3 regions of the Thalassolituus sp. UBA2590 genome follow, and region 2 is predicted to be linked to each of the others. Evidence: predicted binding sites of a transcription regulator. Region 2 holds the regulator's gene; each other region holds the start of a gene.
What was found. Region 2 encodes FNR, which switches genes on or off when oxygen is low (the NO sensors DNR and NnrR bind a similar motif). Its sites were predicted from a motif close to TTGATNTANATCAA; they were not measured.
Positions count from the first base shown of each region.

Region 1: a site for FNR is predicted at 3,093-3,106, ahead of B2067_RS15730 (TraR/DksA family transcriptional regulator). Genes of this name have one in related genera too.
Region 3: a site for FNR is predicted at 866-879, ahead of B2067_RS02525 (Hsp20/alpha crystallin family protein). Genes of this name have one in related genera too.

Region 1 covers NZ_DDKU01000184.1:160-5,201, reverse strand. The annotation lists partial or broken gene B2067_RS15750 (hypothetical protein) at 1-170, opposite strand, end outside; gene B2067_RS15745 (hypothetical protein) at 350-1,588, opposite strand; gene B2067_RS15740 (anti-sigma factor) at 1,764-2,471, opposite strand; gene B2067_RS15735 (RNA polymerase sigma factor) at 2,468-3,004, opposite strand; gene B2067_RS15730 (TraR/DksA family transcriptional regulator) at 3,183-3,503, shown strand; gene B2067_RS15725 (HupE/UreJ family protein) at 3,522-4,625, opposite strand; partial or broken gene B2067_RS15720 (hypothetical protein) at 4,622-5,042, opposite strand, start outside.
Region 2 covers NZ_DDKU01000004.1:28,409-41,838, forward strand. The annotation lists gene ccoO (cytochrome-c oxidase, cbb3-type subunit II) at 1-212, shown strand, start outside; gene B2067_RS00370 (CcoQ/FixQ family Cbb3-type cytochrome c oxidase assembly chaperone) at 217-393, shown strand; gene ccoP (cytochrome-c oxidase, cbb3-type subunit III) at 396-1,310, shown strand; gene ccoG (cytochrome c oxidase accessory protein CcoG) at 1,500-2,939, shown strand; gene B2067_RS00385 (FixH family protein) at 3,033-3,527, shown strand; gene B2067_RS00390 (heavy metal translocating P-type ATPase) at 3,524-5,965, shown strand; gene ccoS (cbb3-type cytochrome oxidase assembly protein CcoS) at 5,968-6,201, shown strand; gene B2067_RS00400 (sulfite exporter TauE/SafE family protein) at 6,194-6,871, shown strand; gene fnr (fumarate/nitrate reduction transcriptional regulator Fnr) at 6,900-7,664, shown strand; gene B2067_RS00410 (hypothetical protein) at 7,919-8,413, shown strand; gene ttcA (tRNA 2-thiocytidine(32) synthetase TtcA) at 8,470-9,432, shown strand; gene B2067_RS00420 (hypothetical protein) at 9,439-9,927, opposite strand; gene greB (transcription elongation factor GreB) at 9,995-10,531, opposite strand; gene B2067_RS00430 (PGPGW domain-containing protein) at 10,611-10,880, shown strand; gene B2067_RS00435 (DNA-J related domain-containing protein) at 10,909-11,490, shown strand; gene B2067_RS00440 (polysaccharide deacetylase family protein) at 11,544-12,584, shown strand; gene B2067_RS00445 (M48 family metallopeptidase) at 12,616-13,320, opposite strand; gene B2067_RS00450 (YecA family protein) at 13,368-13,430, shown strand, end outside.
Region 3 covers NZ_DDKU01000026.1:6,365-19,794, forward strand. The annotation lists gene B2067_RS02520 (bifunctional metallophosphatase/5'-nucleotidase) at 1-735, opposite strand, end outside; gene B2067_RS02525 (Hsp20/alpha crystallin family protein) at 1,035-1,460, shown strand; gene B2067_RS02530 (hypothetical protein) at 1,595-2,179, shown strand; tRNA gene B2067_RS02535 (tRNA-Val) at 2,296-2,372, opposite strand; gene B2067_RS02540 (DUF748 domain-containing protein) at 2,477-5,149, opposite strand; gene recD (exodeoxyribonuclease V subunit alpha) at 5,146-6,969, opposite strand; gene recB (exodeoxyribonuclease V subunit beta) at 6,966-10,586, opposite strand; gene recC (exodeoxyribonuclease V subunit gamma) at 10,583-13,430, opposite strand, start outside.

The sequences.
Region 1 (5,042 bases), on a different contig from region 2:
ACCAGCTGTATGACATCAAGATAGCACGACACTCCACCCATGTGACCAGTAAACCAAGGACCACAAAAACTCCAGCTCCGGAAAAATAACTCTGTATGTTGCCAGCTTTGACTAGGTTGTTCATTCCAGTTGAGCACTCTGGCAGATTTTAAAGAATATGATTTTTTCATTCGCCTCTGTGGCGTTTTCCCATAGGGGGAAGGGTTATGCCGCGGCGCTTTAAATACTACCCTTGTACCGGCAAGCAAAGCCGATTGTGTAGTCGAAGAGTTAAAATCCGGCCCGACTGGACTACAACTTTCTGGTCGATCTCGCAGTTTTAATTTCGAGAATTTAATGAAATTTCGCATTAAAACTTGCCTTTCAATTTATCGTGATGTTTTGGTAATAAAGTCCTAACTAGATCGTTGCCTACGATAGCGACAGTTCCCGCACCTTTTCCTGCCGCAACAGCCCCACCAATGACGGTAAGAAAGGTGGTAAGTGCAGCCGGAGCTGTCAAGCTGACTCCCGCCACGCCAGCGACCCCAGCCGCAATAGTTGCGCCAGTCATAATGATACCTTGCAAACTTTTACCATAAGCAAAAGCATCAACGCCCGCCTGCAATGCAGTCAGACGATCATTTTCACTCTTCCAACGATTCCAGTTCATCTCGAGGTGCTCACGATTCCCCACAATATTGATAGGACGTGTCTTGATGAACTTGCGGTCCAGCAGGACTCCAAGGCTGTGCGCTGCTTTAACTGCGGTATTTGGAGAGGTAGTCGGATTAAACATAAACACCACATGACCAGGTAGCTGAACCCCCTGAGAAGCCAGAATAGTCATAGCCTGTGTTAGCACACCAGAGCCGCCATCTTCAGAAACCCAAGTAACACCTTCAACCTTCTTAGCATCGTACATAGTACGTGCCAGTAGCAGGGCAGATTCATGTAATTCTGTATATTGATTAACCCGAATCGCATTTCGATAATTTTTCAAGCCACCAATACACTTCTCACCCGGGGTGAAATGAAGATCAAAGCCTTTAGTATTAACCCTTAGACCACCTACATGTGGAGCCTCCCCAATCCTGGGAGCGGCAACATCTGCTGCCGACATAGGACTGTCGTAGCCGCTGTCAGAAATTGCAACTAATCGATCTTCTTTATGCTCAATCAGCCCATTTTCTCTGAATTCAGCCTGCCAAATATCGTTTACTTTTGATGCTTTGTATAACCCCGGCTTCTTCCCTGATTCAATAAGCTCCCCATAGTTAATATCAGCCTCAAAATGAAGGATCTTGAAGCCATCAGCATCAAGCTTTTCACAGGTCACCTTACAGCCCGGCAGGATCATCACGAACTCTTCCGTTCCGTTGCGATGAACTGCACCGGGTTTAACGAAGATATTACTCTGGTGCAGGCGACCCGCAGCGAGCTCATTAATGGCTTTAACCGTTATCTCAGCCCAGTAGTTATTACCATCACGGGCTAATTTAACTAGCTGGTCATAAACGGGCTTGGCAGTTGGAGTGATTTTGACTGGCTTACCGGAGTGCTGGCCAGCAATGACCACGTCTTGAGCTGGGGCGGAGTTGGAGAGCATAGTTGGCATCCTTGTCTCTGATTCAGAGTAGCGATTTAGTCCTGCTTACGCCTGAGAGTATAAACACTTTTATTCCAGAAAAAAGGCATTCGGGCCACAGCTACATTGAGGGGGAATAAAAAAGCCGGCACCTTGTGCCGGCTTTTTTGTGCCTTAGTCAGCCTTCTGTATAAAACTAAAGAATCGTTAATCCAGTCACGTACAGAACTTCGCCCGGTGCTCCGGTAACAGAGCCGCCCGGCGCCTCAAGACTGACGGCGACCGCTTTAATGGCAATGTCGTGGGTATTCACCGCAAGGGCCCGCGTGATACGTCCGCTCTCTGGCATCAGACCCAGCGATACTGGCGCGCTGCCATCTTCGGGCACAATCCAGAGTTCGTAATCATGCTGATCCGATGTTTCCACGGCAGCTGTTGCCTGTACGGTCAGTTCATTACCAGCGACTTCCATCAACCACAGAGGCTGGTCATCCTGCGTAAACACAGCAACCTGCTCGATCATAGTTTCTGGTACGACTCCAGGCACAACGGTTGGATCTGGGCGCATCAGGAACACGCCGATGAGCAGCACTGCGGCAGTTGCAAAACCACCAGCCCAGGCCATCACGCCTTTACTCTGAGGCTCATCGTTAGCAGCGCTCTGAGTTGTATCAATGAAGCCGATGCGACGGCTGATTTCCTGCCAGACTCTTTCTGGGGGCTGACGAGATTCAATTTTGCCGTTCATTGGTGCAAGCAGCTGCTCCCAGTGCCAAACCCTTTCCCGTACTTTCTGGTAAGCCTGCATCAAGCGGACAAATCGGCGACGGGCCTGTCCCTGCATGGTACCCATGACATAATCGGCCGCCAGCGCATCGAGACGTTCGTCATTTACATAATTCATTCTTCAAGGCACCTCTTCAGTCTTTGAAGGCCACGACGTATCCAACTTTTCACGGTGCCTAAAGGCGTTCCCGTGTGGGCCTGTATCTCCGCGTGCGTCATGCCGCGATAATAAGCCAGGTGAATGTATTGCAGATCATGCGTATCCAGCGTCTGCATACAACGCTCCAGAGCCTGATTTTCAGGATCCTCTGGTTGCTCCGGGGCAATCAGTTCCGGGGCACCCTCTTCATCGAGAGAATCCTGTCGGTCCTCCTTTGCGCTCTTTGACCTCAGCAGGTCAATGCAGCGATAGCGCACGATGCTGCTCATCCAGGTCATCACACTGCCACGGCCCTGATGATAGTCTCCCGCGTTATGCCAGATTTTGACAAAAGCCTCCTGCAGGGCCTCCTCTGCACGTTCCGGTGAACGCATTAGTTGCATAGCCACGCCGTACAATCTTGGCCCCGCGGCCTGGTACAGCTCCTCAAACGCTGGTCGCTCTCCCCGAGCCACGCCTCTGATCAGCTGTAGCTGAAGTTCTGGATCCATACAGAATAACTCCTTTAATGATCGTTATGACTATATACGGATAGCCCTGCTATTCAGATTAGATGGCATTTAACCACTGTGCCCGATGATGACTCATATCAATGTTTCAGCTTAACTCAGGTGTATTCTGGTACATAGGGGCTGAGAAGCGCCAACACGCCTTATCATGGGAGAAACTATGAACATCGAGAGAATACGAATCGATCTTCTGGAGCGCCTTGAGGCGCTGGAAGCGCGCTCTGATAAAGCCTCGCGCCATGCCAGCCACCGCGACGAGCCACTGTCTGCCGACTTCGAGGAGCAAGCGACGGAATCCGCCAATGACGAAGTTCTGAGTGTCATTGCCGATGAGGCCTTACATGAAGCTGACCACATACGTGACGCGCTGAAACGCATCGCCCTCGGCCACTACGGCATCTGTGATCAATGTGGCGACCAGATTGCCGAAGCCCGTCTGATCGCCGTTCCTTACAGCACGCGCTGCATTGAATGCGCGTGACTCCTGTCCAGACGAGCCTTAGATACGCGCCAGCACCCAATAACTCCCCAGTACTGCCAGTGCTGCCGAGAGGTAGCGAACCAGCACCTGACGATACCAACCCAGGCGGCGCAGACTGATAAGCAGCGGCATGACCACCAGGGTAATCGCAACCTGTCCCGCTTCGACACCCAGATTGAAGCCAAACAGAGCCCAGACAATGTTTCCTGTGCCCGTCGTCAACTCACCAAGCACGCTGGCAAAACCGAAACCGTGTACCAGACCAAACAGGAATACAACAACGGCACTGACTGGTAAGTAAGGGCGAAGATTATGCAACGCTGCAACCACCACAGACGCAGCGATGATCAGCTCAACCCAATAACCGGGTAATGCTAACCACCCCAGAGCACTGGCACTCAGAGTCAGTGAATGGGCAATGGTAAAGGTAGTTACGTACAGCAGAGCGGTTTTAACACAGGTCCGCACATCTGCTGCTGGTTGCCAGTCTTTCTTCTGTTGCACCAGAACTGAGACCAACAGCAAGGTGAGCAGGAAAGCTACGTGGTCAGGACCCAGCAGAATATGAATGATGCCCTGAACAAAAAACTCAGAAAACGTCTGCTGGTTCAGCTGTGCAGTCGTCATTTCCGGATTAATAGAAAAACTACCTGAGGATTCCAGCACACCCTGGCGAGTCAGGTCACCAGACGAGAGGTCCCACAATAAACGGTGTTCAGGAAGCAGTGAAAATAATCCGGTATATGTTACTTCGACGCGTCCTTCAGAGGCACATACAAACGTCACCGGAACAATTGCCGAGGCCATAACGCCGCGAGCATTATTAAACCTCAGAGGAACATTGAACTGTGGGATGCATGCTTCGCCCCCCTGCTGAACCTTGAGATGTCGGCCGACATAAGCCCGGATCTCCGGTGTCATGGCTTTCACTTCTCCCCAGAGGAGTTCACCATCGCGATTCTGATCCAGCCCCAGGCTTTGCTCAAGGTCAATCAACTGCCATTGAACCGAGCCACGTAATCCATCCGTTGTTTCTTTGAGTGTCAGTAGTGCAGTACTGCTTTGATGAGCAAAAGCCATCGTTGGTAACAGAGCCAGAATCAGGAGAATAAAACGTCTCATAGCAGCTCTCCCTGTGCAGCAACATAATGATTTTTCTGTGCGTTATTTACTTGTGACAACCAGCTCAGATTACGCTCTTCAGCGTTCTTTCCGACGGTCGAGAAATACAGAGAAATCAACTCTGAGTAACTCTGATCACGGCGTTTTATGCGTTGGCTGATACGCTCTTCAGCATAATCTCTCCAATACAACTCAGCGCTGCCGATCTGTTGCTCTGCGCGTGCAAGTTGAACAATTAATGCATCGTCCGGATAATTGGCAAAACCATAGTCCCGTAAGAGGGCCATGACTTTTTCAGGTTGTTTATTTCGCAGCAACGCTTCGCTGCGGTGTACCAGGTCAGCAACGCTAAGGAGCTCGTCGCCTGACCATTGCTGATAAAGTGCTTCAACTTCAGCGTACTTTCCTTCGTTAAGA
Region 2 (13,430 bases):
CTGAGTCTGTAATGCCATCTTACCCATGGTTGTTTGAAGACAAGGTTGACGGTCGTGATACACCTAACAAGCTGAAAGCTCTGCGTATGGTCGGCGTACCGTACACAGACGAAGACATTGAAGGTGCAAAAGACGCGGTTGACGGTGTCACCGAAATCGAAGCTCTGGTTGCTTACCTTCAGCAGCTGGGCACAGTCGTCACTAAACGGTAACCCTATGGATATTAACGACGTTCGCGGCCTTGGATCAGTATTCGCTCTGATCGCTTTCATGGGCATCATCTGGTGGGCTTACGGTTCAAGCCGTAAGCAGCGCTTCAAGGATGACGGCGATATCCCTTTCCGGGATAACACAGAAATGCCCGCGGACGACGATAAAGATCGGAGTAAATAATTATGTTGAGCTCATTTTGGAGTTTCTGGGTCCAGGCGATTGTCATCGGGTCCATGATTGCCTGCGGTATCCTGATCGTTTACACCAGTAAAGGTCAGAAGAAAGAAGAAACAGACGAAACTACCGGCCACTCTTACGACGGTATTGAAGAACTGGACAACCCACTGCCACGTTGGTGGGTAGGCATGTTCTGGGCAACCATCGTATTCGGTTTCGGTTACATCGGTATCTATGGCCTGGCGAACTTCGACGGTATCGGTACCGTTAAAGTTGACGGCGAAGACGTTACCTGGACACAGACTAACCAGTGGAAAGCCGAAGTTCAGGCGTTCGATGAGAAGATCGCACCTCTGTACGAAGGCTATCTGGCAACGCCCATCGCTGAGCTTGCTCAGAACGAAGAAGCAATGCAGACCGGTGGTCGCCTGTTCAAGAGCTACTGCGCGGTATGCCACGGCTCTAACGCTATGGGTGCACAAGGCTTCCCCAACCTGACAGACCACGATTGGCTGTACGGTGGTGAACCTGCACAGATCAAGCAAACCATTATGTATGGTCGTCAGGCGGCGATGCCTGCATGGGAAGCCGCTCTGGGTGAGCAAGGCACCAAAGACATGGCTCAGTACGTCCGTAGCCTGTCAGGTCTTGAGCACGATGCAGACGCTGCTGCGAAAGCCAAGCCACAGTACGACATGCTGTGTGTTGCTTGTCACGGTGCAGACGGTAAAGGTAACCAACTCGTTGGTGCACCTAACCTGACTGATGAAATCTGGCTCTATGGTGGTTCTACCAAGCAGATCGAAACTACTCTCCGCTACGGTCGAGCCGGCAGAATGCCAGCTCAGGCTGAGATCCTCGGCGAAGAGAAAGTTCACGTTCTGTCTGCGTACGTCTACTCTCTGTCGCAAGACAAGTAATCAAGCGGGGGCTCCGCTCCCCTCTTGAGCTAGAGCAAGAAAACAATAAAAAGCGGCCCACGGGCCGCTTTTTTTATCCCGACCAACGACCAAAAACTATATAATCAACTCGTTATATAAGAGTTGTCTAAAACGAGAATCAGCGTCACTGATTCCGAACTCACCCCAGCAACAAGGTGATCAGTAGTTATGAGTAAAATCCCGGTCAAAGACGTCACCCCGCCCAGCAAAAAATCTGACAAAGCCTCAGACACCGTCAACCTGTATCAGAAGCGCGAAAAAATCTACGTCCGCGAAGTTGAAGGCTTCTTTCAGAAGCTCCGCACCTGGTCTTTATGGGCGCTGATGCTGGGGTACTTTGGTACGGCCTGGATCAATATTGGTGACCGTCAGGCGGTACTGTTTGATCTTCCGGCACGTCAATTCCACATCTTCAACGTCACCTTCTGGCCTCAGGATTTCATGCTGCTGTCCTGGGCGCTGATTATCTGTGCCTTTGGCCTGTTTACGATTACCAATTTTGCCGGACGGATCTGGTGCGGGTACACCTGCCCGCAGTCGGCGTGGTCCTTTATTTTTATGTGGATCGAAGAACGCGCTGAAGGTACCCGCAACCAGCGGATGAAGCTGGATAAAGCGCCGATGTCGGCAGAGAAACTGCGTAAAAAGAGTATTAAGCACATCGCCTGGCTGGTTGTTGCTTTCTGGACAGGGGTCACCTTCGTTGGTTACTTCACTCCGATTCGTGAGCTGGTTGTCGATATTTTCACCTTCGGAGACGTCGGTGCCTGGGCCATGTTCTGGATCGGCTTTTTTACGGTTGCTACTTATCTGAACGCTGGCTGGATGCGCGAGCAGGTCTGCATCTATATGTGCCCATACGCCCGCTTCCAGTCGGTTATGTACGATAACGACACCCTCGCCGTATCTTACGATTACAACCGTGGCGAACCTCGTGGCAAACGCAGTAAAAAAGCGAAAGCAGATGGCGACACACAACAACTCGGCGACTGTGTCGACTGCTCAATGTGTGTTCAGGTATGTCCAACCGGTATTGATATCCGCGATGGCCTGCAATACCAGTGCATTGGCTGTGCGCTGTGTATCGACGCCTGTGATGACATCATGGAAAAACTCGATAAGCCTAAAGGTCTGATCCGCTATACCACAGAGAACGAGCTTGAAGGCAAGAAAACTCATATTCTTCGCCCTCGCCTGTTTGGCTACGCCGGCGCCATGATCCTGATGATGGCTGGCCTGGGCTATGCCATCCTCGACCGCACACCGTTTGAGCTGGATATCGAACGCGATCGTGGTCGCCTCTATCAGGTCACAGTGAACGATACGATTCAGAATGCCTATACCCTGAAGATGATGAATATGTCTCAGGAGTCACACACCTATATTCTGAGCGTCGACGGTCTTGATGGTATCAGACTGCTTGGTGACACTGAGTATCAACTCAGCGTTAATGAGCTGAAAGAGACCACCATCAACCTTGAAATCGACCCGGATGAGGTGAAAACCTCCGCCAGTAAAACGGACATTGAGTTCGTCATCGTCAACAAAGATACAGGTGAAGAAGTGACCCGGGAAGAAAGCCGTTTTATCGCTCCAAGAGCGATCTGAACGTCATATAACTTCCTGACACAGAAGCACTGGAGCCCCATCGCCCAAGTAGTTACACTTGGGCGATTTTTCATTTTTCCCCGGATACCTTGCATGACTAGCGAAAAGACGACCCCTTGGTACAAAGAACCCATGATGCTGCTTGTCATCGGCGTACCGCTCGCCGCTGTAGTATGGGGCTTCATCATGTTGTCACTCGCACTCGACACCAAAGACTCGCTCGTGAGCAACAGTTACTACAAGGATGGCATGAGCTATACGCAGGATCTGCGGTTTCATGAGGGCGCCCGTCGCCTCAATGTTCAGGCAGACCTGACCTTCACCGAAGATGAAATCATCGTAAACGCGACATCCATTGCGGATGAAGACCCTGGCTCTCTGCAGCTTCAGTTGATTCATCCAACACTTGAAGATCGTGACCTTACTCTGTTTCTGCAGCGTACTCCGGGTGGTCAGTACGTTGCCGCCAATGAGCTGGAGCTGCCGCAGAAGCGCGTTATCTGGCTGACCAGCCCGGATCAGGAGTGGCGCGTTACAGCGCGTACAGTCATCGAAAACGGTAAGAAGATTCAGACAGTCACTCAATGACGCAAAGCCTCCGTACGCCCTGCTTTCACTGCGGTGAACCGCTGAAAGCAGGCCAGCAGTGGACGGCCATCATCGATGGCAAAGAAGAACCCATGTGCTGCCCAGGCTGTAAAGCCGTGGCCGAAACCATCGTTGCTTCTGGTCTCAAAGATTACTACCGCCACCGCACAGAACTCCCACAGATATCGCCTGCAAACGAAGACGACGAGGTCCTGACCGCTCGCGAGTCTCTCAGTCTGTATGACAGCGAAGCCTTGCAGAAGCAGTTTGTTGCAACGCAGGGAGAGCAGAAAGAAGCGACGCTGATTATCGACGGAATCAGTTGTGCTGCCTGTGCCTGGTTGATTGAGCACAGAGTTAATCAACTCAAAGGTGTCGAACGGGCGACACTGAATCTCTCGAACCACCGACTCGTCGTTGCGTGGAATAATACCGACATCGCACTATCCCAGATATTCGAAGCCATCTATCGCCTCGGCTACAAAGCCGCACCGTTTTCATCAACGGAAGACGACGCGCAGCGCGAGCGTGAGGGTAAGAAAGCGATCCGGCGGCTCGCCGTCGCCGGTATCGGCATGATGCAGGTGATGATGCTTGCGGTGCCCCTGTATGCTGGCATGGCAGAGCAGTACGAAGTATTTATGCGCTTCGCGTCAATGATTCTGACCTTACCAGTCGTGTTATACAGCGCCCGACCTTTCTTTGATGCGGCAATACGCGATTTGAAGACACGCCATCTGACCATGGATGTACCTGTGTCACTGGCAATTATTCTCGCCTTCTGCGCCAGTATCTGGAGCACGTTCAACCAGGGCGTCGAAGTTTATTTCGACTCTGTCTGTATGTTCACTTTCCTGCTGCTGCTCGGGCGTTTTCTGGAAATGCGCGCCCGCCATCGAATGGGCAAAGCAGGCAACAACCTGATGACACTTCTGCCGAATGTAGCGCTGAAACAAACGCAGGACGGTGAAGAAATCATCGCCGCAGGTGACATTTCAACCGGCGACCGTTTGTTGCTGAAACCCGGGTATCCAGTCCCAGCCGATGGCGTTGTGGTTGAAGGTCAGAGCACGGTCGACGAATCAGCACTGACGGGCGAATACATGCCGCTGAACAAGCAAGCCGGCGACACGTTGATCGGCGGCACCATGAACGTCGAAAGCCCGCTCATTATGGAAGTCACAGCCACCGGTGCCGATGCGCAGCTATCGACCATCGTTCGCCTGATGGATCGCGCGCAGCAGGAAAAGCCCAAAGTCGCTCTTATTGCCGATAGCATTGCCAGCCGGTTCGTTGCGGCGGTTCTGATTATCTCCGCGTCGGTGTTCAGCTACTGGATGTTTCAGGGCAACGACCACGCCTTCTTTATCGCACTCTCTGTTCTCGTCGTCACCTGCCCATGTGCCCTGTCACTTGCTACGCCAACCACTCTGACAGCGGCAACAACGGCGCTGCGCGAACGCGGCTTATTAATCAGTAAAGGTCATGTTCTGGAAACCCTGCAGTCAGTGAACCGCGTGGTGTTCGATAAAACAGGCACCCTGACTCTGGGGCACCTGACACTGACGGAAGTCCGCCCTGTTGCGGGCGGTATAGAAAACAGCCTGGAGCTGGATCAGGATACTCTGGCCTCGGTAGTTGCATCGCTTGAACAGCACGCCAGCCACCCGATTGCGAAAGCCTTCCGTCACTACCCGGTGCTTGCTACCGAAGACATTCAGCACCACCCGAGTCAGGGCGTCAGTGGTCAGGTTAATGGCTACAGGTTCCGTTTCGGCCGCCCGGATTTCGTCTGGCCAGAGGGGATTCTGCCGCCAGATAGCGCATCGGGACAGTGGTTATTGCTTGCCGATGATAAGCAACCGTTGGCCTGGTTCCTCCTCAATGACACAGTGCGTCGCAGCGCAGGTCCGTTAATTGAAACATTAAAAACCCGCGGTATTGAAGTCGCACTGCTGACCGGCGATCCTTCAAGGTCAGCGACTCTCGTCGCTGACGAACTCGGTATTTCAGACGTGCGCAATGGCCTCAGCCCAGAGGATAAGCTTGCCATCGTGCGCGAGTGGCAAAAACAGGGCGATACCGTTCTTATGGTAGGAGATGGTATTAATGACGTTCCGGTGCTGGCGGGCGCGGATGTCTCGCTGGCTGTGAATGAAGCTACAGATCTGGCGAAAACCAATGCAGACACCCTGCTGACGAATGGTCGCCTTGAAGTCATTGCTGATGCGTTATCAGTCTCCCACAAAACCCGCAATGTCATTCGTCAGAACATCGGTTGGGCGTTACTATACAACCTGATAGCGTTACCACTTGCGGCGGCCGGTATGGTGCCGCCCTGGGCCGCGGCCATTGGCATGTCATTCAGCTCACTACTTGTTGTTCTGAATGCCCTGCGACTGACTCGTCGTCCACCTGCACTTACTGCTGAGAGCTGACCATGGATATTATTTACGTACTGGTTCCCCTGTCGATTGCCCTGCTCGCCATTGCCGTTGCCATCTTTTTCTGGGCTGTGAAAGGCGGCCAGTTTGATGACCTGGATTCGCCCGCGCACAAGATTCTGTTCGATGATGATGAGTACCTGAACGAGCGCCGCGAAGATAGCGTTGAGACCAATTCAGACGCGGATTCAGAGTCAGACGGCGAGCCCAGAAAATCCAAGAATGACTGAACCCTTATCCCTCCTTACCGCCCTGCTACTTGGCTTATTTGGTGCCAGCCACTGCCTGGTTATGTGTGGTGGAGTTGCCGCGGCAGCAGGACAGCTGGACACCCAGCACAGAGTCCGGGCTTCACTGCTGTTCAATTTTGGCCGCATTACCAGCTATACCCTTGCAGGCCTGATTGTTGGCAGTCTCGGACTTTGGCTGTCGAGCCTGCACGAAGCTCTGATGATCACACTACGTTCAATCGCAGGCGTTATGCTCATATTAATGGGTCTCTACGTCGCGCGCTGGGCGCTGTGGCTCACGCGCATTGAGCAACTTGGCCAACTGTTCTGGCGCAGGATTCAACCCCACGCTCAGAAGCGGCTGGGCCGTTCAGATCCGGCCAGCCAGTGGCTTCTCGGTATGTTGTGGGGTTGGTTGCCCTGTGGGCTGATATACAGCACTCTGAGCTGGGTAGCAGCTAACGGTCAGCCTGCGATGGGCGCTCTGACTATGTTTGTCTTTGGTCTCGGAACCTTTCCCGCTATTTTATCCGCTGGGCTGGCCTCGGCATCCGTGATGAATATTATTCGGCATCAGTGGGCGCGAAATATTGCGGGCCTATTATTGATCGGTTATGGTTGCTGGACTCTGGCTTCCGTGTGGCAACCTGCCATGTTCGCAGCCGCTTGATCTAAAGTATTAGAGATCGTTCTTGCCTATGAAAACGTCAGTTAATGCTCCTCTGCGTGGAGCTCAGCCTCATTGTCAGACCTGTTCACTGAATGCTCTTTGTCTGCCTCTTTCCCTGACCGAAAGTGATATGGAGCGTCTGGACGACATCATCCGTCGTGGTCGCCCGATCCAGAAAGGCCAACTGCTGTTTCAGCAAGGTACAGAATTTCAGTCTGTATTCGCGGTTCGTACGGGCGCACTGAAGACCTACACCCTGGCAAGTAATGGCGAAGAGCAGATCACAGGTTTTCACCTGGCCAGCGAGCTGATCGGATTGTCTGGCTACAACGCAGGCACGTATCCGCTGACGGCAAAAGCCCTCGAAACCACAACAGTATGTGAAATTCCGTTGCAGCAGCTTGAACAACTGGCGGATGAGCTACCTGATTTGCGTCGTCAGCTGATGACCACCATGGGCAATGAAATCCGGCACGATCAGAACATGATGCTGCTTCTCAGCAAGAAGAATGCAGAAGAACGCGTTGCCTCTTTCCTACTGGATATTTCGCAACGTTATCAGCGTCGTGGTTTCTCAGCGACTCACTTCCGCCTGCCAATGTCACGTGTCGACATCAGTAACTACCTGGGCCTGGCGGTAGAAACCATCAGCCGAGTGTTCACACGCTTCCAGAAAAATGAACTGATCGAAACACAAGGCAAAGAGATTATCCTGAAAGACAGCGACACCTTGTTTGATCTCGCCGGACTTACACGCGCCAACGATGAGTGTCTGCATCAGGCAGAAAGCTGATTTAAATTTTGGCTTTTAGCATCCTAATGAGCACACGGACCGTGCTCATCCTCTTTTCGCTCGCTATATCAGACATTGGTCACAGTGCGCAAATATTTGCTTCCCCCTGAGACCTGCATCACTATGCTTCACGTACTGGGCAGTACTATTGAGTAAACATCTGATAACAGGCGCTGCCTGTACCGGCAGTTATTCAGGTACGCTTATTGCTCCTGATATTGAGACTGCCAAAATTACACCCTCTGGAGTTTCTGATGGGTATAGATGCTGATGATTTCCGGACGTACGTTATTCGTCCAACACTGCAGAAACTGGACGCTAACAGTGCCGACGCAGAGCTTTTACTGCTGGGTACTGCAGCCATTGAGTCTGAGCTGGGCTCATTCCTGAAAACAGAGGGGCAACGCACCTCGGGTATTTACCGGCTGCATGGCCTGACGCACCGGCATATCTGGGATGACTATCTTGCAGATCGGCCAGAACTGGCCAGTAAAGTGCGAGGCATTGCCAGCCAACGGGAATTCCTGGAGAACCCGCACGCTGAACTAACAACAAACCTCGCCTATGCGACCGCTGTTACCTGGCTCGCCTACGTTCGCCACCCTCAGTTCACCCTGCCCCGTGGCGCCAGTGTGGTGCATCTGGCAACGCTCTGGAAAAACTGTTATCACACCCGTGACGACCTGAGCGTACAGGACTTCGTGCAACGCTATGAAGAACTGGTTGAATCCAGTGACGCTGTGGCCTGATGTTTATATAAGCACCGCATTCTGATATAAAGCGCACCCTACGCATGGGGTGTTGTATGTCTGAATTGAACGTGTCTGAATCTGCTGTTTCACAACCTGAAGAAGGCTATCAGCCTGAGATCTTCGATCCAGCGGCCGCTGAGCTATCTGCAGAAGCTACTGAAGCTGCAGCCAATCAAGCTGAACGCAAATCCAGAACCGAATTCAACAAGCTCCAGAAGCGCCTTCGTCGTAACGTCGGCAAAGCCATCGAAGATTACCGGATGATTGAAGACGGTGACAAAATCATGGTGTGTCTGTCGGGTGGCAAAGACTCTTACACCATGCTGGAAATTCTGATGAGCCTGCAAAAGAGCGCGCCCGTCAACTTCGAGCTGATCGCCGTCAATATGGATCAGAAACAGCCAGGCTTCCCTGAGCATATCCTACCGGCTTACCTTGAACAGGTGGGCGTGCCCTACCATATCATCGAGAAAGACACCTACAGCGTCGTTAAAGAGATCATCCCTGAAGGAAAAACCACCTGCGGGCTATGCTCACGCCTGCGCCGCGGTACTCTGTATGGCTATGCAGAATCGATTGGCGCCAACAAGATTGCATTGGGTCATCACCGTGACGACATCATCGAAACTCTATTTCTGAATATGTTCCACGGCGGCAAGCTCAAGGCCATGCCGCCCAAGCTGCTCAGCGACGACAAAAAGCACGTTCTCATTCGTCCTCTGGCGTATTGCAAAGAAAAAGACATTGAGAAGTTTGCCATCGAGAAAGAATTCCCGATCATTCCCTGCAATCTGTGCGGTTCTCAAGAGAACCTGCAGCGTCAGAACATCAAAGGAATGCTGGCTCAGTGGGAGAAAGAACAACCAGGACGCAGTGAAAACATCTTTGCCGCTGTCTGTAACGTTGCGCCATCACAGCTGGGCGATCGCGAACTGTGGAACTTCGAAGGTCTGCAGGACGAACAGGATAAGAGCCACCTGGGTACCCGCATTGACCTTCTGGCGTCGGACGACTGACCCCGCTCAGACTCCGCCGCCAAGCATACGCGTAATATTGACCTGCATGTCGCCGGGCCCCCGGAGCAGCAGGTCGAATTCGTAACGTCGCTCATTCATCATATCTTCCGCCATCGCCTTGAGGCGACAAGCATCCCGCGCCAGGGTCGGCTGCGGCATTTCAATTCTGACCAGATAGTCTTTTTCAAGCGGCTCTACGGCCAGCGTTGATACCGCCGCTGTCGGGGCGCCTGCAATTCCTTTCCGTAGCCATTGTACGAACAGCCCGTGACTGCCATCGTCGTTCATCTTTCGAATCAGACGGATATACCCTTCAGCGTCTTCCGATTTCCATGGGCAAACCTGAGTCACAGCATCGACCCAGACCGGCATCACATAGGCTTCTGACAGCGCATCTTTAGTATCTTGGTTTGAATCTGAACCGTGATCCGCGTGATTATCGGCCAGAGCCAGGGCCGGTATAGCGAGCAGCGTAAGCAGCCATCGTTGCATCATCATGCACCTCCTTTGCTCAAGACTAGTTCATACCTGCCCGTGCGTCATATTCCCGCACGGGGATCACTTACGAAAACTCGGGTGTCGGCCGCTTATCCCAGTGAGGTCGCTCGTACTGTACTTTAGCAATAAAGTACGTCGTTTCTCCTTTAGGAAGACGCACGGTCACCTCATCATCAACGAACTTACCAATTAAGCCACGTGCCAGTGGCGCATCAACGCTAATGTACCCATGCGGTAAGTCGATCTCATCTTCCCCGACAATCCGGTAACGCAGGATCTCACCGTCTTCGTCTTCAAGTTCAATCCAGGCACCAAAAAACACTTTATCGAGATCTGCCGGCGGACGATCGACCACGGTGACTGCCTCAATGCGCTTGCCGAGAAACCTGAGACGACCATCTATCTGTCTGAGGCGCTTTTTCCCGTAAATGTATTCAGCGTTCTCGGAACGGTCTCCGAGCTTAGCCGCGTCAGAGACCTCCTGAGTTACCTTCGGGCGTTCGCGGCGCCATAAAAAATCGTGCTCGTCTTCAAGAGCTTTCAGCCCGCCCGGTGTAATCAGGTGTGCCCGGCGCGGCAGCGGCTTTTTATTTTCGGTCATCGTATTGCAACATCTGGTCAGTAGTTTGAGCGCACACACTACTTGCACGCGCCCTTGAGGCTTTTCTAAAGCATAACTAATGATCCGACGCAGTGTAACTCTTGTCGGCGGCGTCCTTCTGATCGTTGCCGGGCTACTCGTTCTACCATTGCCTGTACCCGTTGGTTTACTGATGATCATCCTTGGCGTTTCGCTGCTCGTGCCGGCAATCCCCGCACTTGCACGCTATCTGAAGCGCATTCGCCGACGCTACCCCATTACCTCTCAGCGTCTGAATCACATCAGTCCACGACTGCCCGGGTTCGTCCGGCGCGTGATTGAAGAAACCGACCCGGATAGAAGAAGCTGACCGCGCCTCTCTGTGCTAACTTGTGTGCATGGAAGAAGACACTCTCAATCTGGTCACCGATCTTTTAGCGACTTACCTTGCCGATGGACACCGGTGCCCGGAATACGAACTGATCCGGTGGTTACAGGCCCCAGAGCAAGGCATATTTCGTGAAGATGCCCTGAGCGATTCTATGACTCTGTTCCAGGCTAACTTCATCGTCATGCATGCCCTGTATCGATTGCGAAATCGTTGGCTTGAGGATGCGCGGGGTTACCTTCAGATCAGTGCACTGGATATAGGACTCGTTCCTTTAAAAACTGACAGCGGGAGCGACCTGCCCGACCAACACGATGCACTCGCTGAGTATTATCTCGATCTGAACAATCTGGATACAGATCAGGCCAGCGTCGACGCCCTGTTGAACGATTTCTGGCAGCGCATGGTCATACCAGAACATTACGACAATGATCTGGCAGTACTTGAGCTGACGCCTCCGGTAGATCTCAGTACCATCCGACAGCAATACCGACGGCTGGCGAGTCAGCATCATCCAGACAAAGGCGGCGACGCAGAGGCCTTCCGCAAAGTCAGCTCCGCCTATCAACGATTACGCTATCGGCACGGCTAACAGCTGACCACGATAGAAGCTATTACGAATAGAGAGCCAACTCTGAGGACTATATGACGCACCGATTGATCTTTGCTGTATTCATTCTAAGTACCCTGTTTCCGGGCCTCGCAAACGCACTGGTGATCCTGCAGTACCACCACGTCAATGCTTCGACCCCGGCCATTACCAGTGTGACACCCGAGGTCTTCCGCGAACATATGACCTTGCTGGAAGAAAAGAACATGACCGTGGTGAACCTCGAAGAAGCGCTGCAGTCGATCATGACCGGTGAGCCCTTACCCGAGCGTGCCGTCGCAATTACGTTCGACGATGCGTATCTGTCGGTCTACGAGAATGCCTGGCCAGAACTTAAGAAACGCGGCTGGTCATTCACTATGTTCACCAGTACTGACCCGGTGGATAAGAAATACGCCGACATGATGACCTGGGATCAGCTTCGCGAGATTAAAGACGGTGGAGCTGTCATTGCCAACCATACACGCAGCCACCCCTACTTACTGGAAACCCCTGAAGGTCAGGATGCCGAAGACTGGTGGGAAAACGAAATCAAACAAGCGGAAGCACGTATTAAGGCAGAGACCGGATCATCAACCCGTATGTTTGCCTACCCCTACGGCGAGTACACACTGGAGATGGCCGAATGGCTGGAAGATCATGGTTACATTGCTTTCGGTCAACAGAGCGGCGCCGTTGGTCAGAGCGCTCATCCGCAGGTCATAGCGCGGTTCCCGGCCTCTGGGGTGTATGCCAACACAGACACTCTTGCGACCAAGCTTATGAGCCTGCCGTTTTCGATTTCAGCCGATCAGGTGCGAGACCCCGTACTGGAAAATAACCCACCAGAACTCACCCTGACCATTGATGTGGACGACTTCAAGCCCGCGCAACTGCAATGCTATGCCGCCGGCGCTGGAGAGTTGGATATAGAAACGTCTGTCGAAGGTAAAACCATGACCGTGGAGATGCAGCAACCGAGCGCCATCACTGCTGGCCGGGGCCGCTATAACTGCACTGCTCCCAGTCTGAGCCAACCTGGCCGTTTCTACTGGTATTCGCAGTTGTGGGTGAACACAGACGTCAGTAATCGATAAGAGAGCGTATTGCAGGTGACCTGATGCTGCTTTAAAGCAGCATCAGACCCGCCTGATTGATTCGCTTGTCGCGCGCACGCCAGTCCGGTAAGCAAGATGTCATACAAGCTTTAAACCCCGGACCATGATCGAAATGTTCGAGATGACAAAGTTCGTGAACAACCACCAGCTCAATAAGATCCTCAGGCAGCGACAGAAGAGCCAGATTCAGGTTGATGTAACCCTTCTTAGAGAGACTGCCCCAGCGCGTACGCATCCGCTTTACGCGTAATACCGGACGCTCACGGCCGGGTTTGGTGAAACGTGGCCACCATTGTTCGATTAAACGCGTGAAACAGAGGCGTGCTTCTTCTCGCTGCCATTTATCGAGTGCCTTATCGCGTTTCTCCTGCGACCACTCCAGTGGCATCCATACTTGCTGATCAGTGACCAGAAATTCACCCAGCGCACTTTCCATAATGGGCAGTTCACGGCCATATAAAGTGACCGACGCGGCACGCTTGCGATCGCGCTCTCTCACCGCCTCGCGGCGCTCACTCAGCCAGCTCTCATGTCGACGAACAAAGGTCAGTACATCGCTCTTGGGAGTACCGACCGGCACTCGGATATCAACGTCACCTTCTGAGTTCACTTGCAGGCGAATCGACTTCCGGACGGACGCACTCAGCAGTATTTTTACCTGTTCTCCGGCGACATCTAACCATAATTCCTGCCGGTAGGATTTCCGCTGTCTCATAAGCCTGATACGATTGCCCGAATTAAGTAAATCTGATTTCTGAATATATGACTGATCTGAATAGTATCCCAGCCCTTACCGAAGAAGAACTCGAACGACTCGGCACTCTG
Region 3 (13,430 bases), on a different contig from region 2:
GGTTGTAGTTTCGTCAGAGAAGGTCGTGCCGTCGTCCGGGCTTGATGAGTTCTTCGTTTTACCCGCAATATCGATGCCGATGATGCCGATTTTCTGACCTTCACGTTCAACGATGGTGTAAGGCTCAATGTAGCCTTCAGCGATGGCTGAGCCTTCTGCCGGGTTAACGTTCGCTGCCAGTGTTGGCGTTACACACGCAGAGGAATTGAGAGAATCAAGGAAGTTCGCCAGACCGGTATCGCCGTCATCAAACTCGTGGTTACCGAGAGCAAAAGCATCAAAACAGATCTGGTTCATCATGTCGGCGTCAGCACGACCTTTGAACAGCGAATAATACAGGGTGCCAGTAATGGCATCGCCTGAATGCAGCTTCAGAACATTATCTGACTGCATGTCCAGGCTGTTGAACAGGCTAACCATCATAGGAAAGCCGCCGTAAGTGACATCCACTTCTGCAATGGCTCCACCTTCGGCACCTGTTTCAAACCCCAGCTCGGACACATCAAACCCAAATGACTCAGCTTCAAGGTGTGAGTGATGATCATTCATGTGCAGAATGCTGATCGACATGGAGTTATCTTCGTTCGATGGTGCTTGCTCGCCCTGCTCGCCTTGCTCACCTTGGGGGCCCTGAGGGCCTGCTGGCCCTTGAGCGCCATCATTTCCGTCTTCACCGCCACATGCAGAGAGACCTGCGACCATGGCTGCCAGTGCTGTAAGTTTCCACACTTTCATGATTAAACCTTTAATGCGTTTAGTTGATAAAATTCACCAACACATTAAGAACGAACGCTTACCATCCGGTGACAGTCATCTGGCAAATCCGTGACAGAAGGATTTCAGATTAGTGACAAGCAGTGCACCACTGATCTGTATCAACTTTTTTGCATTGCCCCTCTTGGAAGTGAAAAATCCTGCCTTATATAAGAAGTAACCGAACGGAAAAGCACGATCCCGGGAGTGCTTCATCCGCCAGGCGAAACCTTTAAATGCGCAATGCGCACGAGTGTTTTATTTGGTGTGGAGAAACTTCTATGACTCATTTAATTAATCGTTCATCTCTGTTTGATGATCTGTTCCGCGATGTTGCATCTGGCTTTTACGTAAAACCGCTTCATGGTGATGCGTTACCTAAGAGCGTGAAGGTTGATGTCACTGATGCTGGTGAAAATTACCTGATACATGCCGATATACCCGGCGTATCAAAAGAGGATATTCATGTTGATATCGATGGCGCACAGGTATCAATTAAGGCAGAAATTAAACAGGAAGACAGTACGTCCGATAATCAACGCGTGCTGCACAGCGAACGCTATTATGGTTCGGTATCGCGTAGCTTCGAGCTGCCACAGGACGTCGATATTGAAAGGTCCGCAGCGGAGTATAAAGATGGCGTCCTGCAACTGACTTTACCGAAAAAAGTGCAGCAGGAATCTCAGCGTCGCCTGACCATTAACTGACCCGAAATATTGGCCATTCAGGCCGCTATAGAAAGTAGTGGCCTGGTACTTTTCTACAACCTGGACCAAGTATCTTCTATCAGGACAAAGCCTCTTCCAATTGACTGAGTAATGGGTAAGAATGAGCCATTATTTTGACACAAGGTCTCCCGGTGGCAGGGTTACGAGAAAGGAAACTGGCGATTACAGCAGACCTTCATTGGTCGCTGGAAGAAATGAGGGCGAAGGAACTCGGCAAGCAGTTTCTTCTGAACCTCAGTGAGTTTCTTCCCGTATACAGCCCAGCCCTTCGTCAGGTGTACTCTGACTACGATACTTACTTCACAAAAACCTCAGTGGTCATTCTTCCTGACCCTGCCGACTTTACGGCCACCTACTCTCACATCCCAGAAAAATCGGTAAAAGCGACGGGCCTGTTACTGCATCCGACGCCTGATGGTGTTGGTGTTAATCTCAGATTGAAAAATCAGAAATCCAGAACACTGCCCTTAGAAACTGCCTTTCAGCTCGTTCGCAAACAACTCCGCGGCCCGTTTCTTCCCGTGGTAAAACGTGGCGACCTCAGAGACTTTGATCAACTCACGCCTTGTCTGCATCTCAATGCGTTAGCTTTGGGTAATGCAGACACTCTTTCGCGGTTCGAGCGTATTGATATCGCCAACGCGCTGGAGGAACGGGTCGAGGAGCTGGTATTAGCCGCTCATTTGCTCGGAGTTTAGAAGCCCTTTGGCCTTTACTGTTCTGGCCTTTATCGCGGATAGCAGAGTAGTTAAGAAGAGTACTTAAGAAGAGAAACAAAAAAGCCGCTGCATTGCTGCAGCGGCTTTTTAAATTCTGGTAGGACTACCCAGATTTGAACTGGGGACCTCTACCATGTCAAGGTAGCGCTCTAACCAACTGAGCTATAGTCCTGAAGTGGTGCGTATATTACTCAGGCGCTTAGCATTACGCAACCCTTTCTGAAGAAATTGCATACGAATCAGCAAGATAGCGCCATAAGCATTCTGCAACCCACACTAGACGCCGAGAATAACCTCTGGCTTGTCTCCTTTCTGAGGCGCACAGACCGTGACCCGGCCCGATAACGACTTATCGTTTTTGTCCTGCTTCTCTGCCAGATACGCCTTCACGGCCGCACCGCGCTTAACGGCCTCGCTGTACCAGGCGTCACCCCATGCCGCAACTTCCTGCTCGCTTGCAACCGGGCAAGCCTGTAATTCCAGCTCTGGCTTGTTCGACATCATCTCAGCCACGGTATCCAGATACGCAATATGCTCTTCATTCAACTCCAGTTGCTGCGGCTCATAGTTGAGGTCATTGAGACGAATCGCAAACAGTTGATCACCGGCGAACGATGCCAGGCTGATGAGCTGACCGTATGGCACGAGAGACTGCTTCAGATAGTAGAGAGTCGCCGTGCGCAGCGCTTTGCGACTGACCTGACTGATAACGTCATTGATGCCCACGTCTGGCTGACTGATATCGCCCGACAATGGAACGTCGATGCGGATATTGTTGTTATCGTCTTTCAGCACTGACAGTGCCGTTTCAACCGGCATGGATATCTGTTTGCTCAGGCGGTCGATAGTTTCTTCATCTGCGGGCTCAAACTTGCTGTTCTGCAGCTTAATCAGCACATTACCTCCGAGCTGACCGTCGGTAATACTGATGATTGAGTCAACGCCTAACATGCCTTTTTTAAGTCGATAACCCATGGCGTCGACGAGGTAAGGGTTGAAATCGACCAGGTTGAGCTGGTCGATATCGACCTCAAGCTTGCCCTCTGGATAATCCCCTTTCACGCCCATTTTTCCGCTGGCACGGATACGGTTGTAGGTATCCAGAGCAAGCAACAATGTCAGGTCAACGCCACTTTCGAGCTGCTCGGTATCAATTGCTCCCGTCGAAAGCTCCAGTACTTTACCGCTGGTATTTACCGTCGGTGTTACCGCTTCATCGGTCCAGTTGAAGGTTGTAGCGGGTATATCATCGCCCTCTGTCAGCAACTGAATACCGGCAATCTGAACTCTGAAAGGCACCGCTTCGGCAGCTGTCTCATCCGTCGTATCTTCAGTGGCGGACGAATCTGTACCAGAGCCAGACTCAGGAGTTGCCTCTGCCTCAGCTTGAGGAACACCTTTAATGCTGCCGTCTGCAAGACGGGTCACGTTAGACACCAGCCCGTAAAACTGATGTACGCCTGATGCAAAACCCGACGGGGTCGCCGTAATATCGGTGATCTGATAATGCGCCAATGACGCCAGCGGCACTTCTTCACCCGGCGGTGTCACGCTCAGTGCATTCAGTTCCAGAGAGGATACTTTCTGCTCATCTGCATTTGCCAGAACGCCGATAACCGTCAGGTTACCCAGTTGCAGAACACCAGCTTCAGGGTGACGCGCCCTTAAGGTGTCGAGTGCGGCACGGCCAATATCAGCAACAGGCTGAGTAGAGAGTCCTTCGACTCTGACTTCTGAAGTAGTAAAGGCCGCAAGCGATAACTCCGGGAACCCGGCCAGGTTGCCACTGAAGCCTTCGAGTGAAAGTTCTTTAATCAAGACGTCATCTTCACTGGCGCGCCAGCTCACCTGGCTCAGCATTAACTGGTCCAGTTGCGCTTTCTCATCATCCGGTAACTGAGCCTGCACATTTTTCAGTAGTAAAGATCTGAGACCTGCGGTCATACCACTTTCGCCCAGATTGAAAGATGCACCTTTGATATCCAGCGCATTGAATTCCACGCCTTCAATACCCGGTGCATCGAGTGCCAGTGCAGTCAGCGATATATCACCCGAAATATTTGGTTGGGTTAACACCTTCTGAGCCTCTGCCTGCAAACGCAGAGTGACTGGAGAACGCAATACCAGAGAATCCTCGCCAATGGCGACGCTCAGCTCGCGCAGAGTGACATCTAAAGTGAGAGGCGTTGCATCGTCGGTTGCCGAATTGAACAAGCCCGTCGATAACTCACTTAATTCAACGGTGACTGCCAGCCCGGCTTGCTGCCACTGAATCAAGTCATCTGTGAGCGATATATCGTCGACCCGGAGTGACCAGCCTTCAGGAAGAGGCCCGGAGCTGCCTGTCTGATCACTCTCCTGGTCTCTATTTTGGTCACTATCCTGATCACCTGGTTCATTAGCTGATTCACCGTTGTCAGGCGTTGCTTCCTCAGCCTGGTCAGAGCCCGGCAGAGTGATACCCGCCAGGGAAAGCCCTTCCTCGGATTGCTTTCCGCGAAACTTTAATCCGCTCACACCCACGGATTGAATATGGATTGTCTGATCGAGCAACGCAGAGAGGTTGACGTTAATACCGATAAAATCAGCGCCGACCTCTGCCTCTGAATCCTTAACGGGATAGACCGCACTGACGTCCCGCAGCTCGACTTCGCCGGTGAAGGGTGACAGCGTCCAACCACCAATAAGAAGCGACTGCCCTTCTCCCTGCTCGGCATACCATTGCTCGACGTAGCGCAGCGCAAAGAAAGGAGCGGCAACAAACACCAGCAGGTAAATACTGACCAGAACCGCAACGAGTATCAGCGGCAGCTTCAGCCACAAGGGAGTTTTAGCCCGATGACGAACATGCTTGGGATACTTTTTCTGCGCCTTTTTCTGCGCTTTTTTCTGCGATCCTGTTAATGCGTTCTGTTGCGCATTATCTTCTGTTTTTCGACTGTCATTCATAGTGCGTCGTTATTGCTCCAGAGCGCGTCTCTAAGGCCGCTTGCTCTTTCTGTTCTGGAATTCAAAGCCTGTTGCCAGCAGGCGTTCCCTACCTGACACCAGAATTGTTTTCTCGCTCGGGTAATGGCCGTATAGACCAACTCCCGCGTAATCACCTGCTGCCATTTTTCGGGTAAGAGAAGCATCACAGCAGAAAACTCAGACCCCTGGCTTTTGTGTACCGTCATGGCGAATGCCGTCTCGTGATTAGGCAGACGACCCGGCGAGAGGAAACGTAAGCCGCCCTCCGCATCGCGGAATACAACACGCTCCTGCCCTTCGTGCCTGAGCATAATGCCGATATCCCCATTGTACAGGCCAACATCATAATCGTTGCGGGTAATCATGATTGCGCGCCCCGGATACCAAAGCTGGCTGGTGTCTGACAATAAACCAGCTCTGTTAAGCAGACGTTCAATTCGTCGATTAGTTTCTTCAACCCCGACTGGTCCACTGCGCAATGCCACCAATACCTGAAACTGGTCGAACGCATCTAGAATCCACTCTGGCGAGGCGCCGTCTTCTATCAGGCGACAATACTGACGATAACCCTCAACAACGTGCGCCTGCCACTCTTCAGAATCTGCCGCTAAGCGCACTGCATCAGCAAAAGCCGGGTCCTCTAACACCTGATCAGCTTGTTGAACGGCCCCCTGATTCACCGCACGCGCCAGAGCGCCAATACCGCTGTGTTCACCAAATCGATGGGATTTACGCAACTGGACCATCGCATTCTGCATAATTGAACATTCTGCTTCGATAACGGCGCTCATGTCGTACCCCGTTAACGCCCCCAGTCGCGCGGCAAAAGCGTCGGTAATACCGTGTTCTGTACCGGCGTCGCACAAATCGGCAAGCACACTCCCAGCCTCAACCGATGCGAGCTGGTCACGGTCCCCCAGAAGAATAAGACGTGTCTTTGGAGCCAGTGCACTCAGCAGATGAGCCATCATTGGCAAATCAATCATGGACGCTTCATCGACCACGATGCAGTCATACGGAAGGTAACGTTCATGGTGGTAGCGAAAGCCTCGCGGGCTCCAGCCAAGCAGACGATGCAGAGTAAAACTAACCGAGGGAATACCATCGGCATGCGGCAGTCCACCGCGCTCACGGGCCTGGCGGATGGATTCTGTCATGCGTGCCGCAGCTTTACCGGTCGGCGCGGCCAGGGCAACCCGTAGATCCGGGTTTTCACTCAACAAGGCACTCAGCAAACGAGTCACCGTGGTCGTTTTTCCTGTGCCGGGGCCTCCAGTAATCACACACAGCGGCTGAACACAGGCCGTTGCGGCTGCAATAGCCTGCCAGTCGATATCCGCTTCCGGGGCTGGAAACAGTTTTCGCAACGTCGTCGCCAGCGCCTTACTGGCCGGCATGCCTTCCGGGCTGACGCGCTGACGTATCTGCTCCAGCACCGACTGCTCATATCGGAAATACCGGTTCAGGTAGACCCGCTCACCCTGAACGACAAACAGTGCTGATGTATCTGCTTCTGACGTTGCGATAGAAACAGTCTGACAGCGCGTCAGTTGGTCAGTCGTCGGTAGATGCTCAGGCGATACAGCCAATGCTTTTGGCCAGGCTGATAATTCGAGGCAGACCTGTCCGCGGCCGAGGACATAACTTACGGCACAGGCCGTCAATATTAAGGCCTGCTGGTCTTGTGGAGAGGTTGTACCGTAACTGGACTCCCACTCCACTGCCTGACGAGCCAGCTGATAATCAATCGCACGGATAAGATCGCTTTCTGACCAGAGCTTTAAGTAATCGGTGCTCATGGGGCAACCTCCTGCGCTTGCTCTGGCAATATCGCTTTTCGCCACTGGCGCAGAGATTCAACACTCACGGGCGTGAAGCAGACGCCGGCATCAGGGTCTGTATTGTGATCGCTTTTACAGAAATGACTTCCCATACCACGGAGGTAGAAATACACACTGCCACCTAAGTGCTTTTGCGGCTGATAATCAGGCAATCGACGGCTAAGCAATTGATCAAGTGCCAGCATATAAATCCAGGACTGCAGATCGTATCTGTGGTCACGCATCGAATCGCGCAATGCCGAGGGCACATAATTACGCCAATGATCACCCAGATGGTTCGATTTATAGTCGGCGACGTAATAACGGCCCTGCCACTCAAAAATAAGATCGATAAAACCTTTCAGATAGCCGGTTAAAGGTTCAAAGCTGAAGCGTTGATCACCTCCTAACAAAGCATCAATATCCGACGCCGATAGCTGGCCCACGGGTAGATAAAATTCCATTTCATCCAACCGTGACGATGGCTCAATGTCTTTCAGTGTGAGAGTCGTATCGTAAAGTGCCAATGGTTGACTCACGATACTTTCAATCCAGTCTGACACCTCGTCGACGGGCTGCTCCTGCAGGCCATAGAGATTCAGCTGCTCTTTGCACACATCAAGCAGAGCCTCTTTATCGTGGAAATCCCAGTGTTCAAAAATTGCGTGCAAACAGGTCCCCGGATTGGCACCTTTCGGGAAACGCAAAGCCAGCGGCAATTCGCCATCGGATACTGAAGAGACATCTGTGACACCTGCCTCCCAGTCAAAGTAATGCCCTAAATCTGCCGCTGCCGCTTCAACACTGTGGGCGGCAGAATTCGCAGAGTGGGCAGCCAGCTGGCTGTAGCTTCCGACCCGCCAATGGTCGCGCCAGCGCGCCTTATTGATTGCGGGAACGACCGGCGGAGGTGGAACATCAAGCTCTGCCTGACCGGCTACCCGCCACTCTGGCAGCTCACCGATAAACATACCGTTAATATCGACGTCAGCGATATCGGCAATACGTCCACCATTACTTAATAATTCACCCAATGCAGAATCAAGCCAGATCGGCGCACGTTTATTTTTGGGGCCTGCCTGCACATTCGCCAGCCACATAAAACAGCCGAATTTCGCCCGTGTTAACGCAACGTATAAGAGTCGCATCTGCTCAGCTAGCGTATCGCGAGCCTGCAATTCTTTTGCTTTATCATCCGGTGCAAGATCGCGCACCAGCTCACGGCCATTAAAATAAATCGTTTCTGTATTCTGGCGTCTGGGCCTGGCACTGTCGGCCCAGAGGTACGGTAGAAATACAAAGGGGTATTCAAGGCCCTTCGATTTATGAATGGTGACAATATTGACCAGGCGTGAGTCGGTTTCCAGTCGGAGCTGAGCTTCCTCACCACGATCAGAATCCGGATCAATACGCTCACTGAACCAGCGAATCAAAGCCTGATGGCCACGCAGCTTACGACTTTGTGCCTGAAGCATTTCTCCAAGGTGGAGGATATTGGTCAGAGTACGCTCACCGTTCTCCATTTTTCGCAGACGTACGGCACGCTCGTCGTCTTCGAGCCATTGCATCAGCATGGCCATAACACCCCGGCGCTGCCAGATCTGATGATACTCATGCATACTGGCAAGCTGGGATTCCCAGGAGTTTTCATCATCCTGCATCCGAACAAGATCGTCAGCGGTAGCGCCCCAGATTGAGGTAGCTATTGCCCGGCGCACACTGGTTTCACTACCGGGATGAGCGATGGCTTCAAGCATAGCTAACAGGTCCCAGGCTTCTACAGAATCAAGTACGCTGTCGCGCGTCAGATAAACACTGCCAATACCTTCCCGAGTCAACGCATCCCGAATTATCTTTGCCTGTGCCCGGGAGAAAACCAATACGGCAATATCGCCGGCTTCAACCGGCTTTCCTTTCGCATTCTTTTTACCATTAACCGGGAAACTGGCGGCACCCGACATTAAAGCGCCAATCTGAGAAGCACACTCAGTGGCTATTCGTTGCTGGGCTTCTGGTTTCGATTCTTCCGGATCATCACCCACCCACAGCTGTAACGCTTCCGTCGGAATACTCTGCTGCCAATGGGGCGCCTTTTTATCGTGATGACCGCCGGCCTGTACCGGGTAAAACTGAATCGCGTCATCAAATACGAAAGGCTTTTCATGATTCTGCCAGAGTGCATTCACCGCATGAATCAGGCGACTATCACTGCGATAGTTCGTATCCAGTGTAAAGCGCCGATTCTCATCGACTCGTTTACTGGCGGCCATATAGGTAAAGATGTCACCACCACGAAACCCATAAATCGCCTGCTTAGGATCACCGATCATAATCAGGCCATGCTGATCATCCGTGTTATTTACGGCAGCCGACTCATTGACCTCAGAAGACTGATATATACGACTGAAGATTCGATACTGAACCGGATCGGTGTCCTGAAATTCATCGATCATTGCAATCGGGTGCAATCTTCGGATCTGCGCTGCCAGCTCTTCGCCCTGCTCAGACTGCAGAGCACTATCAAGAAGGCGCTGAAGATCATTACTGGTGACAACCGCCGCTTGCTCTAGAAGGTCAATGTAACGGTCGTAAATAGAACGAAACCAGGTCAGCTCCTGAGACTGCCTGAGTGTTCTTTCAAGTTCGATCAGCTCATCAATTTTTTCAAATAGCTTATGACGTGGCGGCTCACCCGTTTTCGTTTTTTCACTGAGCATGACTGAACCGAAACGGTTCAGATTGGCCGGAATAGGCAAAGCCTGCCCTGCTGCGAAGTAGTCTCCGGCCTGCTGCAACCAATTAGGAAAATTCTTACTACTGTAACTGCGTTTATCGATATCAGCCGACATGATCTCTTTAACGATGTTGTCATGCCCAAGGAAAAACCAAAGATTTTTAGCATCTTCGAACGTTTGCTTTAAACGCCCCCAAAGCACGTCAAAGTCCTCTTTGATATCCGGCTTAGTGCGCACGCCAGGTTTATTCATCCAGCTGCGGAAATACCTGAACAGGGAATCAGGATCAGAGAAACCTGATGTCAGAAACTCGAGCACGTCCCGATTCTGTGGATAGCACAGCTGGCGCCATATATCTTCACAGGCGCGGCGAAGATATTCTTCACCTTCTACTTCTAACGCCTGGTTAAACGCTACACCACTGTCGAATGCGTAGCGTTTCAACATCTGTGCGCAGAATTTATGGATGGTACAGATAGAGGACTCGTCCATCTGGGCGAGGTTTAGCTGCAACCAGGTCTGAAGCTCTTTTATAAGTGCTTCAGAAGAGACCTTATCTGTTTGTAGTTCGTTAACCCAGCGCTGAATGTCAGGGTCAGGCATTACCCCCTGCTCTGCAGCCAATAAATTCTCAAAGGCATCACGTAAGCCAGCACGAATCCGGCCGCGTAATTCTTCCGCAGCGGCATTAGTAAAGGTCACCACCAGAATCTGAGTGCAATCAAGCTTCTGGTTAATTCCATGCCCCAGTACGGCACGACGATATAACTGATTAATCGTGTAGGTTTTACCTGTGCCCGCGCTCGCTTCAATCAGCGACCGCCCCAAAAGAGGAAACGTATGAAGGTCGAGTTTATTCACGCTACGGCCTCCTGCTGCAAACATTGTTCGGGAAGCGCCCAGATCCAACTGTGTGTTTTTAACCAGCTATCAAGTTCACCAGATAAAAGCCTGCCAGCGAGGTCGGGGTGACAGCGCAGCATAGCTGTTCGATTGAACTCCGAATATTCGCTTTCGGCCTGTTTTTTCAATGTATCCATTCGTTTCGCTTCATCCGCTTTCAGCATGGCCCACTGTATTCCGGGTAGCGCTGTCTGCGGCGATGTCCAGCTGGCAAAATAATGTATCAGGCATTGCTGAATATAGCGGATGGCCGCTTCCTGAGAAGGCGCATTAAAGATATATTCTTCCGTCTTCTTCTTACCGCCGACGATCACCGCCATCTGCACCAGGTCCGGTTGCGCGGCAACAGCGAAGATGAAGTCGAGCCATAAATTTAAAAGGTGCTCGCCTCGAAGATCACCCGCTCGCCAATACACCAACTGTTGATTCCAGCACTGTGCATACTCTCCACTGATTTCAACCGTCGACGTATTCTCATCGGTTATACCAGGGTCATTCACCAGCAAGGTCAGAGCGCCGCTGTCTGGTTCGCCGGAGATAAAATGTTTAACGCCATCAAGTAACGGCGCTAATTCATTTTCAATCCGGCTTACGTAGATGTCTCCCAGCGCATTGACCGGTAGGCTGCCCAGTGCCTGTTCTCTGTATGTGAAGTCAGGAATATCTGAGGGTTCGGAAGTGGCTAATTGATCCTGTATCCAGCGTTGTTTCAGAAGACTGTTTTCCAGTGCGCCCGGTTGGAATATCTCTTCATTGCGCGATTGCGTCATATGGAGATCGGGCTGCAATCGGAGTCGGCGCTTTACGAAAAAGCTCGCGGGTTTCAACAGAGATTCTTTTACATCACTCCACAGTACTTGTTTACGACTGAAGCCTTCTGGTATCGCCACGGGGGCTGAATAGAATGGCCTGACTTCAGAATCACTGTGGTCTGCGTTGGCCACGTCTGCCCATAATTTGTGATAGCCAGCTACGGCATTTATGTGCTCAGGCTCATAGGTGCGCCGATTAAACGGCTGCAATGGAAGTTCTTCGGTTAACCAGTTGCGCAATCGCTCCCGGCTCTCTCGTGCAGGTAGTTTTTCATCACCTTCAAGGCAATATGCATCACCGATGTAATCAAGAAGTTCGCTGATCAGAACCGAGGGTTGCAACTCGTGGTTTTCCCGGGCATCGCGTCCGCGGTAACTGATGTAGAAATTCTCCTGCGCAGAACACAGTGCCTCAAGAACGAGGTAACGGTCGTCTTCACGTCGGGAACGATCCCCCCGACGCGCTCGCCCCTGCACCATTAAATCAAAACCGACCGGAGTCACCTGACGCGGATAATCCTGATCATTCATTCCCAACAGGCAGACTGCTTTGAACGGAATCGATCGCATCGGCATTAAGGTACAGAAGTTTACCGGACCCGCCAGAAAACGCTGCCAGCCACCTTGTTGACCGAGATGTTCCTGAAACCAGCTGCGCACCACCTGAGGTGATAAGGCTTGGTCGTACGCTGCATCACTGAGTTCTTCTGCCCAGCGCTGAATAGCATCGCGGACCCGCTGAAGCTGAACACCTTCATCAAGGTCGGGTTCATAAAAATCATCCAGTAATTCAGGAATGGCGGTCATCCATTCTTCTACCGTATGCGTTTCAGACTGATAGCCGCGCCAATGATCAAGAGTTTCGATTAACTGGATCAGCTGGCCAAGAAGCTCAGCTGCTCCACCTTCTACGCCAAACACTGGCCAATCTTCGCCCTGATGCGCTGTAGCAGCGGTGGGCAGCATTAACCCTAACAATAACTGACGCAAACCTTTGCGCCAGCTGTTCTGACCAAAGGCAGGAAAACCAAGGTCACTGCGGTGATCACTGTCTAACCCCCAGCGAACACCTGCGTTATCAAGCCATTCACGCACGCCCTCGAGATCGCCCTCTTCAATGCTGAACCGACGACGTATGGCGGGCACGTCCAACCAATCAAGCACATCGGTCAGTTGCAACCGGCTATCAAATAAACTCATCAGAGACACGACGCTATCGAGTAGCGGGTTCTCCTGAACCTGCGACTGATCTGCAATCGCCCACGGAACACGATGACCTTCGGGCGCGCTGGCGAATACAGCATCGATATAGGGGGCGTACTGGTCGATATCGGGCACCATCACCACAACGTCGCGAGGTTTAAGCGATGGGTTGTCGTTGAACCAGAACAGGAGCTGGTCATGCAGGCGTTGAACTTCCCGCAACGGGCTGTGTCCCGAGACTACCCTCAGACTCTCATCATTCTTAGATATTGATGATTTGAAGCGGCTACTTTTTAAAGCTGCTGGTTGATAGGCCGCTGATTGACCATCCCGGAGGTCTAACAGATCTGCCTGAATATGCTTCAGTAGGCTTGTTCGCTCAATCTCTGTAAACGCTTCAACGTCCTGTAACTGACCTTCATCTGAGGTTTCGTGCACAAGCGTCAGAAAATCTTTACCAAGACGCCCCCAGCTGGCCAGTAACGGGTTACCACGCTCTAGGTAATTCTCCGCATCTGGGTTGGTCTTCAGAATCCAGGCTTTCTGTCGGTCACTGACAATATCTCCCCAGAAATTACGACAAGGATTCAACAGGAAGAAATGCACATCGATATGACCAGAAATCGCATTAAGAACATCCCAGTAACCACCGGGTAAAGCTGCGATACCAAATACAAATAAGCGTTGTGGCATAGCGTTTAAGCGATGCCCATTTTCAGCAACGATGGACGCTAATGAGGTCGTCAGCCGGGCGCGGTGCTCGAGGCTATTCCCCAACGCCTGACTG